2 linked regions of the Alkalihalobacterium alkalinitrilicum genome follow. The protein of the gene in region 2 interacts with the protein of the main gene of each other region in a pairwise test. Links are inferred from orthologs where the notes say so. Each region holds a gene or a part of one and is shown on either strand. Other genes may lie near its edges.

Region 1 (2,988 bases), 3.7 Mb from region 2 along the record:
AGATTCCAGTGGCCTATGCAGATAATACTTTTCTCCCTTTACGACGACGACGAGCTAAAACTTTACGACCGCTTGGTGTGCTCATGCGTGCACGGAAGCCGTGAACTTTCTTACGCTTTCGGTTATTTGGTTGAAACGTTGGTTTTCCCATCTATAACACCTCCCTGAGGATATACTCAACATAGACATTCTTGTAAATTATAAGGAACTAACCATCCAATTGTCAAGTGTACCTTTATAATTCTACACCTGTTAAATCTTTCAAATGTATTACAAATAATTATATTAACTAGCCATCATTTGAAATTCGTATTCTATTTTCGGCTTGTGGATAACATTTATCGACATTTTTTGACTTCTCCTCAAACCTATGTACAGACTATACACATCATCTTGTGTTGTGGACAATTTTTAAACACAAGCACTAGTATACTGTGGATAAAGTGATAAAAGCGTTGCAACAGCTTGTATTTTTTGCTATTATATATTTGTTTTCACCCGTGGATAATTTTTTAAACTAAAATTTTATTCACAGGGTGTGGATAAAATTGTGGACAGTTATTAAAACCTGTTTATTATCTTGTCCACATGATGTTTATAATTATATATACGACGTTTTTCTACTATATTATACATTTCTCCACATAATATGTGTATTGCATACTTATACAATTACAAAAAAGTGCATTATACAAAGCTTGTACAGTAGAGGAAGGAAACTATCCTATAAAAACTTGGATAATAACCAAGTTTTTATTTAATTATTTCTGGAAACGGAATTCAAATCCCTAGAGAAAAGGAGGGAGCGATCATTGGAGAACATAAACGATTTATGGGACCGAGCTCTAGCTGCTATGGAAGCCAAAGTGAGTAAGCCTAGTTTTGAAACTTGGTTAAAGGCAACGAAAGCTAATAATATTGAAAGTGATACGATCATCATTACAGCACCAAATGAATTTGCAAGAGATTGGCTAGAGAATCGTTATTCTAGTATTATCTCTGAAACGTTAGAAGATATTACAGGATCTAGCTTGAACGTTAAATTTATTATTCCAAAAAATCAGTTAGAGGACGATTTTTTAATTGAACAAGAAGTAAAGAAGTTACCTAAAGAGCCGCTTCCATCTAATGGTGATATCCCTAAAAGTATGTTAAATCCGAAGTATACGTTTGATACGTTCGTAATTGGGTCTGGAAATCGCTTTGCACACGCAGCATCCTTGGCTGTTGCTGAAGCACCAGCAAAAGCTTACAACCCTTTATTTATCTATGGAGGAGTTGGATTAGGGAAAACACACTTAATGCATGCGATCGGTCATTATGTTATTGATCATAATCCAAATGCCAAAGTAGTCTATTTATCTTCTGAAAAATTTACCAATGAGTTTATTAACTCCATACGTGACAATAAAGCTGTTCATTTTCGCAATAAATATCGAAATGTCGATGTCCTATTAATAGATGATATTCAATTTTTAGCAGGAAAAGAACAAACACAAGAAGAGTTTTTCCATACATTCAATGCGTTACATGAAGAAAGTAAACAAATTGTCATTTCGAGCGACCGTCCACCGAAAGAAATTCCGACATTAGAAGACAGGTTGCGCTCACGTTTTGAGTGGGGATTAATTACGGATATTACACCTCCTGATTTAGAAACGAGAATTGCAATTTTAAGAAAAAAAGCAAAAGCTGAAAATTTAGATATTCCAAATGAAGTCATGCTTTATATAGCCAACCAAATCGACACAAATATTCGTGAATTAGAGGGAGCTCTTATCCGGGTTGTCGCGTATTCTTCCCTTATTAATCAAGATATGAATGCCGACTTAGCAGCTGATGCACTTAAAGATATTATTCCTAATTCTAAGCCAAAAGTGCTTACAATTATTGATATTCAAAAAACAGTTGGAGAACACTATAGTGTGAAATTAGATGATTTTAAAGCAAAAAAACGGACGAAATCCGTTGCTTTCCCTCGTCAAATTGCAATGTATTTGTCTCGTGAACTTACAGATTCATCACTACCTAAGATTGGTAGTGAATTTGGTGGGCGTGATCACACAACGGTTATTCATGCTCATGAAAAAATATCTAAATTATTAGCAGTTGATCACGAATTTCAGCAAAAAGTTCAAGAAATCATAGAGCAACTTAGAAATTAGGTTGTGACTTTTGTGAATAACTTATCACAGCCTATACACACATTATCCACATGTGTATAGGCTGTATCTCTCGGTTATTTTCCATTTATCCACATATTAACAGGCCCTATTACTATTACTACTACTTTTTTTAAATAAAAAATATATATATAAAGGTGATCAAATCATGCAATTTGTTATAAATAGAGATCGCTTCGTACATAGTGTCCAACATGTATCTAAAGCTGTATCTTCACGAACAACGATTCCGATATTAACAGGTATTAAAATTGTGGCTACAAAAGAAGGCGTTACGTTAACTGGTAGTGATTCAGATATCTCAATTGAAAGCTTTATACCAAGCGAAGAAAATGAAAAAGTACTTGTTGAAGTTTTAGCTGAAGGAAGTATTGTACTTCAAGCAAAATACTTCACAGAAATCGTAAAGAAATTACCTGAAGACCAAATTGAAATTACGGTACAAGATCAATTTGCCACAACCATTCGGTCAGGGTCTGCTGTTTTTAATTTAAATGGATTAGATCCTGAAGAATATCCACGGTTACCGCAAGTAGAGGAACATCACGTTTTTCGTCTTCCTCAAGACTTATTAAAAAACATTATTCGACAAACAGGGTTTGCGGTGTCCACTCAGGAAACGCGTCCGGTGTTGACAGGTGTAAACTTGACGGTCGAAAGTGGTGAATTGATCTGTACTGCAACAGATAGTCATCGATTAGCGTTAAGGAAAGCAAAAGTTGAAACGAATAATCAGGAATTAAGTTTTGAAAATGTTGTAATCCCAGGGAAAAGTTTAATTGAGTTAAGTAAAGTGTTAGAAGAT
Region 2 (8,683 bases):
ACAACTCCTAGACCTAGTGAAAACTGGGTTTGAACCGATTGATTTTGTTTTATTGGGTGCAGTTATTAGCTGGGCTCTTTATAGTGTTTTAGGCAAAGTAGTTCTTGGGAAGTTTAGTGCGATTGTGTCGACGACTTATGCTGTATTTTTTGGCACATTATTTTTACTACCATTTGCCCTTTATGAACTAACGTGGTCTCAAGTGCAAGGGGCAACGGTAGGAGTTTGGGCTTCACTTCTACATATGAGCATATTCGTTACAGTTATTAGTTTTATCATGTATTATCAAGGAATAAAACAAGTGGGTGCTGCAAAAGCATCTATATTTATTAACGTAATGCCAGTTTCTGCTGTTATTATGGCAACAATATTTTTAGGTGAAACATTTACAATGGCTCATGGTGTTGGGGCATTATTCGTACTGTCAGGTGTGTATATTGGTACATATGTGAAAACGAAAAAACTAAAACGTAATACACCTTCACAAGAGGCAATGGTAAAATAAAGGAATAGATGAACTAGAGGTGAATACCTTGAACAATGAATTAAATATTTTAGTAGACGATATCAATAATAAAGTAAAATTGTGGCTAGACGGACCAGAACTCTTTGACGATGAACCATTAGCCCTACGTTACCTTACCTTTTTAGAAAATCGAACAGAACCTATCGCCAGACGACTACGTGCTTCATTATTATCCTTACTAGCCTTAAAAAGAAGTGAACGGTATAAGAGCGATGATCCGTTACTAACGAAGTGGTTAGATGAAGCATTAGCGATTGAACCAAATCAACCGATAGCGAATCGGATATTTATAAACCAGTTAATTTCAAAACTACAAGTAGATATTATCCCTGAACAGTTACCTCAAATTCGGGAAACTGACCATGGTGCCTCGAAGAAAAAGATCGCTCAAGATTATTTTCAGATTGCAAATCAATTCTTTTCTAGAGCAAACAATGTTAATGCCATATTGATAAAGGCTAGGCAATCTGCAGAGAAGTTAGACAAAAATGAGCACTTGGAAAAGATTAATGAACTTGAAAAAATTATTGCGGATTTACACGAGCCGATGCTGTCGATTGCAAAAGCAACTGAAGCGTATCAAGAGTCAGCTACGGGCATTTTTTACTCCGCTTCACAATTAAGTGAAATTCGACTTTCGATTAAGCGGGTCGAACAGTTAAAAGAAGTATGGCAAAATTCGATCCAACGGGAAGAATCCATACAAAAGGAAGAAGATCGATTCCCTCAATCGTTTCTTACACTAAATGAAATGGTCGGATTGTCGGAAGTTAAAGATCGGGTGAAGGGACTATATCATTTCCTTCAGTATCAACATCGGCGAAAAGAAGAGGGGTTTCATATTCAAGATGACCTAAGCTTAAATATGATTATTACAGGAAATCCAGGCACTGGGAAAACAATGTTGGCTCGCCTTCTAGCTAAAATTTATTATGAACTTGGAATATTGCCTCGCGAAGACGTCCTTGAAGTGGATCGCTCGCAACTTGTTGGAGGATTTGTTGGACAGACAGAAGAAAATACGTTAAAAGTGATTGAGAAAGCTTTAGGAGGCGTTCTTTTTATAGATGAAGCTTATAGCTTAAAGCGAGATGGTGCTGCAAGTAATGATTATGGACAATCTGTTATTGATACGTTAGTATCTGCGATGACAAATAGCGAATATGCGGGGAAGTTTGCGGTAATTCTGGCTGGTTATCCCGAGGAGATGCGTCAGTTTTTATGGGCGAATCCTGGACTAAGAAGTCGCTTTCCAGAATCTAACCATATCCATTTACCTAATTATTTAATCGATGAATTGTTATTAATAGGAGAAAGAATGGCACTAATAAATGATTATGTATTTTCGATTGATGGGTTAAAAGAATTACAAAAGAGAATTGAAAACGAACAAGTGGATGAAACCTTTGGAAATGCACGTACCGTGAAAAATATAGTGCTAGACGCGATCTTCAAAAAGGGTTCCCGAATAGATATGACGAAACCCTTAACTATCGAACAAATGACGATCCTTAACGGACAAGATGTTAAAAAAGCTCACTTGAACAAGAAGAACAAAAAGAAAGTGCATTAAAACGGTTATCTCAATTGATTGGTTTAGATGAAGTGAAAAAAGAAGTACAGGCATTAAGTTCGTTAGTTCGTGTTCAGCAACTACGTGCTGATAAAAATATGCGGGTGATACCTGTACAACTTCACTCGATATTTACTGGGAATCCAGGAACTGGGAAAACGACAGTGGCTAAATTATTTTCTGAGTTATTAAAAGAAATCGGTCTTCTTAAGCGAGGGCATGTTGTTATTGCTAGTAGAGCAGATCTTGTTGCAGGTTATGTTGGCCAAACGGCAATTAAAACGAAGAAAAAAATTCGTGAGGCTTTAGGAGGGGTTTTGTTCATTGACGAAGCGTATTCGTTGGCAGCAGGTGGAGAAAAGGATTTTGGACGGGAAGCCATCGATACGTTAGTTGAAGAAATGACCAAGCATAATGAAAATTTAGTCGTCATTTTAGCAGGTTATCCTGATGAAATGAAGCGTCTCATTGACCAGAATCCTGGTTTAGAGTCGAGGTTTAAAAAGTATATTCAGTTTAACGATTATTCAAAAGAGGAAATATTCGATATGGTTATGATGTATGCAACAGAATACGGTTACCAACTAAATAATCAGGCAATCAGTTATGTCCAGGAGGAACTACAAAATATTAGGATAACAAGCAATGGACGTTTTGCGGTAAATTTAGTTGAAAGAGCGATACAAATGCAAGCACAACGCATCTGTCAATTAAATGAAGATGCTATTGAAACTTCATTGCTTATGACATTACAAAAAGAAGATTTTGTAATATGAAGTGGGGTTCATTAAAAAGCAAATGTCTTCTAAATGGTTTTTGACAATTTTGTCAAAAAATTTTAAATAGAGGAGGAGAAATGAATGAAAAAATCAATTACAGAAATAGAAGTACGTTATAAAGAGACCGATCAAATGGGTGTCGTTCATCATTCAAATTATGTGGTTTGGTGTGAATTAGGACGGACACATTTAATTAAAAAATTAGGTTTTAGTTATGCACAAATGGAAAGAGACGGTATTTTGTCACCTGTGACGGCGATAAATTTAGCTTATAAATCTCCTGCAAGATATGGTGATACGGTCACAATTGAAACGTGGGTTGAACGATATGATGGTATAAGAGTAGTATATGGATATAACATTATAAATCAAGAAGGCGTTCAATGTGTGACAGGTACTAGTGAACATGTATGTGTAAAAAAAGAGTCGTTTCGCCCAATTTCAATTCGTAAGCACTTGCCTGATTGGCATGCTGTATACGAGCGTGAAAAAAAGGATGCAGAGTAAAAAAATTAATGGAATAGAAAGGAACCTCCTGCAGCAAAATAGATACGTAATAATCTTAAGGAGGAACCTTCATGGCTAAACCAGATAACCGAAAAAACAATGTAGAAAGACTACAACAAATGCGAGAAAACACAATCGAAAACATTGAAGCTGCCGAAGAAACACTAGCTCAAAGTGATATGGATGGTGCGGAAAGACAAGCAGTGGAGCAAAAAAATGAACGACGACGAGAAAGCATCAATGCATTTGAGGCAGAAATTAAAGATGAAAAAGAAGCTCGTGAGCGAGGAGAATATTAATAACAGCAAAAGCAGGTATTGTAACAGCAATATCTGCTTTTTTTGATTCTGAATAAAGAGTTGTTGCTTGCTCTATGTTAATTTTTAAAATTTTAAACTTACAAAGAGGAAAACAAACTTGTAAAATGTAATGGAAGATTTTTTTACAAAACTGCTGACAAAATTCATTTTGTAATGTATATGTTAAAAGGATGGAAAAACTCGTTGTCTTAGAAAAAAACGGGTAAATTATGACTAGGACGGAAAAGGTACTGGAGGTATAAAAGTGGCAATAACGCAGCAACAAGAAATTATGACAGCTCTACAAGTGAACCCTGAAGTTGACGCAAGTGTAGAGATTAGACGGAGAGTTGAATTTTTGAAATCGTATTTACTTCATACTGGAATGAAAGGGTATGTTCTCGGAATCTCTGGTGGACAAGATTCCACTTTAACTGGAAAACTTGTTCAGTTGGCGATCAATGAATTAAACAATGAAAATCAAGAACAAACCTTTACTTTTATTGCAGTACGTCTTCCTTATGGGGTACAACTAGATGAAAAAGATGCTCAAGATGCTCTTGATTTCATAAACCCCACCGAAAGAATTACCGTAAATATAAAACCTGCGGTCGATGCAGCTTATTCTTCTTTTACAGAAGCTACAGGGGCAACATTATCCGATTTTAATAAAGGGAATACAAAAGCGAGAGAAAGGATGAAAGTGCAATATGATCTAGGGGCTCATTTTCAGTGTTTAGTCGTTGGAACCGATCATGCTGCTGAAGCTGTTACTGGATTTTTTACGAAGCATGGTGACGGAGCATGTGACATTGCGCCACTATTTGGCCTAACGAAACGTCAAGGCAAAGCATTGTTAAAGGAACTAGAATGTCCTTCTCACTTATATCAGAAGACACCAACTGCTGACTTAGAAGAAAACCGACCGGCTTTACCTGATGAAGTTGCTCTTGGAATGACATATGAGCAACTAGATGATTATTTAGAAGGAAAAGAGGTACCACCTGAAGTTCAAGAAAAAATTGAGCGGCGATACGTAATGACTGAGCATAAACGTAATTTACCAGTGACTATATTTGATAATTGGTGGAAGGACTAATAATTCTTATAAAAGGCTAACCTGCTAAAAAGTTACCAAACAATGGCCAACATTAGTGAAAAACCATCAGTTAAGGTGAAATGAAGCCCTTTGCTGATGGTTTTTCACTTTTTTGTCATAAAAAAAGTGAATGATCAGCGTTTCCTCATCATAATATTCAATGGTTCTTATTTTAAACGAATTTTTGGAGAGGAAGTAAAACATGATTAAACAAAAATATATTATATTATTAGCGCTCTGTTCTTTATTATTTGGTTTTGCTGGTTTTTGGGCTGGGACAAACTATGCGGCTTCAACAATGACGGATGTGGAAGAAGTTGAAAAGGTAGAGGATCAACGTTTGCAAGTCGGAGATAGTGTAACGATTAATGGGGTGGATTTAACTGTTAATGATGTGAAATTAGATAGAACAAATGAGGAATATGATTACGTAATTGTTGATTTAAGTATTACGAATCAAAAAGAACATATTCATGAGTTTACGCTCCATAAATTGACCTTAGTGGATGAAGAAGGTTACGCTTATGAACATGATCATCAATACGACACAAAGGGGATATTAGGTGGTCAAATAGCACCACAACGAACTGTTCGTGGAGAAGTTGCTTTTTTTGTTCCTAGTAATGAAAAGTATGAATTTATTTATACAGACCATTTGCGAACTGGACAGGTGATTTGGTATGTTGATAGTAGTAGTATGAAAATTGTGAAAAGGGAAAAGGAATGATTAGATGACAAATGAGCATATAAATGCGGACTTACACATGCATTCAACGGCTTCAGATGGGGGATATAATCCAAGTGATTTGATAGAAAAGTGTAAGCAAGTGGGTCTTCAATATATAGCATTAACGGATCATGATACTACAGCTGGCGTTAAAGAGGCGATTGAAAAAGGGCGAGAACTAGGCGTTTTCGTAATACCAGGGATTGAATTTTCAACGAAATATAAAGGGAAAAGTGTACATATGCTTGGTTATGGGCTGGATTATGAAAATCAAGAATTATGTGAAATGTTAAAAGGTCAACAACGTATGAGAAGAAAACGACTAGATGTTATCATAAATAAATTAAAAGCAGTAGGTCTTATTTTAACCGCAGATGATGTGTTAGAGTTTGTCGATGGAGGAAGTATCGGTAGACCCCACGTAGCAAAGGCGTTAATTAAAAAGAATTATGTTCATGATGTTGCAGAAGCTTTTGAAAAATATTTAGCTGAAGGTCGTCCATGTTATGTTCCGAAAGAAAAAGAGATGACACCTGAGGAAGCAATCAATTGGATTCATCGAATGAATGGGGTTTCCATTATTGCACATCCTGTCTATTATGATTTAGATGACTGGATTGAAACTCTCGTTACTGAATACGGATTACAAGGTGTTGAAGTGTATCATCGCGATCATTCCAAAGAAGATCGTATTCATTATGAAAAGCTAGTAAAACAAATTGAAACAAAACATAACACAACGTTATTAAAAACTGGTGGTTCTGATTTTCATCATGAAGACTATGGGAGAGTTCGTGAACCTCTTGGAGTAACGAGAATTCATAACAACTACGCAAAAGAACTTATTGCTATGCTTGAGAAAAAGAATAGATAAGTCCCTTTCTGTTAGCTGGTTTATGGTAAAATATACAATAGGAGAAAAAAATATATTGGATACATAACCAAAAGAGAGTGAAGAGAAGTGCGCCTCATACAGATTGAAGAATATAATCAGAAAACAATGGAGCTTGCAAAACCGATTCACGATGTAAAAGGAAGAGTCTTATTAGGAGCTGGCCATCGAATCCATCCTAAATATATAGAGAAACTAAAAAATTTGAACATTAAATATATGATCATTGAAGATGCGATTTCACAAGGAATAACATTGGATGAAATGGTTGATATGCCAACATGGATTGATGCTATTCAATGTGTTCAATTGGCATATGAAACGGTCAAAAATAAACAAACGCTTCCGTTTCGTGAGATTCAAAAAATCGCAATTAAGTTAATATCTGAGGTAAGAAATCGAAAAGTTGTGATGCTAGCTCCTTCAACTGCTGCAGCTGCAGAAGTACAGGAGCATGCTCACTGTGTCAATGTTACATTAATCGCGCTCCAAATGGGGAGATTTCTCAGATACAATGAACTTCAGTTAAAAGATTTAGCGTTTGGTTGTTTAGTACACGATATTGGAAAAGTAATAAGTGAAACTAACGAAGTACATCCATTAAAAGGATTTAATTTAATACGAAATGTGAGAGAAGTAAACCTAGTTTGTGCCCATATTGCTTATCAACATCATGAGTGGATTAATGGAGAAGGCCACCCAAGAAAAATAGCAGGAAGTGCTATTTTGGAATTTGCTCAAGTCTGTGCAATTGCTAATGAATTTGAGCATCTAATTTCTAAGGAACGAATTAGCGCCTATACTGCGATCGAAATGCTTATGACGAAAGCTGAAAAAGTGTATTCTCATAAAGTGATCGATGCTTTGTTCAAAAGTGTTCCTTCTTATTTACCAGGTATGTGGGTGGAATTAAATACAGGTAAAGAGGCAATTGTTACTAAGATTGAAACACATATTCATCGACCTTTCGTTCGGATCATTGAAAGTGGTGAAGAGATTTCTTTAGAAGACAACTCAACGCTAATTATTACGAAAGAGCTGTCTTCGGTTGAATAAGATGAAATTTAGTTTTCACTATTATTGCTTAAATTGAAGTGACTTGAGATAAAGATTTCGTTTAACGCTTGGGAAGCAAGTTGGTCTGCTTCCCGATTTTCTTTTCTAGAGATAGATGTAAAGTTTATTATGTAACCAAGTTGTTTGGTTTTCTCTTCAATTCGATTAAGCCAGCGTTCCAAATCTGCCTCATAACATGGCCATTCATTTGTCAATTGGTTTATGACAACCATTGAATCGCCTTTAATCGTTAGCTCTGTGTGGTGGATTTCAAGTTCTTCTAATTGCAATAACAAATACCATAATGCAGCATATTCAGCTTCATTATTTGATTCGATTTCTTCTATTCGTTCATTTTTACGAACTCGATATTTGTGCCCATCTTTTTCGTAATAGATAACGATACCAAGGCCAGCTATGTTTGTGGATTTATCAAAGCCACCATCAAAGTAAGCAACAATTTGGTCAGGTTCCTTCGATTTTTTTTCTATAAACTTTTCTAATTCTTTTTTTGTCCATTCTGAATCCAATTGGTCATAAAATCGAAGCTGTTTCACTCTGCCTGTTTTCTCTATATCTCTTACAAAAAAAAGAGTATCTTGAATAGTCATAAAATCAGTGGTGAGTACATACGTATTTTTTCCTTTAGGAACTAGGTAGTGCCATTCTAATCGGATTTTCATTACGATCCACCTCAATTTTGAAAAGTCTTAACAAAAAAATAATTGCGAATTATATAAAACCATGATAATTTAATAAATTAAAAGGGTAAAGTTTTATTTTGTATTCAGGTTGAAAAAAAGCGGACAAAGTCTTACACGCGAAGATTGGTACAGACTTCATTTTGTCAAAAACTTATGGACTGTAGTAGGGAAAGGTTTTTTCATTGTAAACCGAGAAGTGAGCAAACGAAGTTCTTCACAGCTATTATCCCTATACGGTTTCAAACGATCTTAGAGCATCTTTTTTAAATTTTTGTTGAGAACTCGATTTACAAGTTTAATTCCTTGTTTTATTAGGATAAGTTTAACTAATTTACGAATTACTGGTGCATTCATATCTACAATTCCTCCTATCATGTATTTATTGTATAGGATGGATGATTATCTATAGATTTATCCCGCTATAAAGGAGATAGAAAAATGCCAATTAGAGTTCCAGATCATTTACCAGCAAAAGAAATATTAAACAAAGAAAATATCTTCGTCATGGATGAGAGCAGGGC

What was found.
Region 1: the proteins of nadE (region 2) and dnaA interact in binary tests that used the Escherichia coli proteins (3 or more experiments, as listed by UniProt). The link is inferred for Alkalihalobacterium alkalinitrilicum from one-to-one orthologs.

The regions. Positions count from the first base shown.
Region 1 is NZ_KV917368.1:3,749,803-3,752,790, reverse strand. It holds dnaA (chromosomal replication initiator protein DnaA), read left to right. Parts: upstream 1-812; coding sequence 813-2,165; downstream 2,166-2,988. Other genes in the region: dnaN (DNA polymerase III subunit beta), read left to right, coding at 2,332-2,988; rpmH (50S ribosomal protein L34), read right to left, coding at 14-151. UniProt on the Escherichia coli protein: Plays an essential in the initiation and regulation of chromosomal replication. Binds in an ATP-dependent fashion to the origin of replication (oriC) to initiate formation of the DNA replication initiation complex once per cell cycle.
Region 2 is NZ_KV917368.1:81,798-90,480, forward strand. What follows is about bases 3,016-5,869. They hold nadE (ammonia-dependent NAD(+) synthetase), read left to right. Parts: upstream 3,016-3,955; coding sequence 3,956-4,783; downstream 4,784-5,869. Other genes in these bases: BK574_RS00425 (acyl-CoA thioesterase), read left to right, coding at 3,016-3,385; tlp (small acid-soluble spore protein Tlp), read left to right, coding at 3,457-3,684; BK574_RS00440 (DUF4352 domain-containing protein), read left to right, coding at 4,986-5,510; BK574_RS00445 (PHP domain-containing protein), read left to right, coding at 5,515-5,869. Outside these bases: BK574_RS00415 (DMT family transporter), read left to right, coding at 1-505; more of BK574_RS00425, read left to right, coding at 2,960-3,015; more of BK574_RS00445, read left to right, coding at 5,870-6,384; BK574_RS00450 (HD-GYP domain-containing protein), read left to right, coding at 6,511-7,458; BK574_RS00455 (reverse transcriptase-like protein), read right to left, coding at 7,467-8,141; homoserine O-acetyltransferase MetA, read left to right, coding at 8,601-8,683. UniProt on the Escherichia coli protein: Catalyzes the ATP-dependent amidation of deamido-NAD to form NAD. Uses ammonia as a nitrogen source.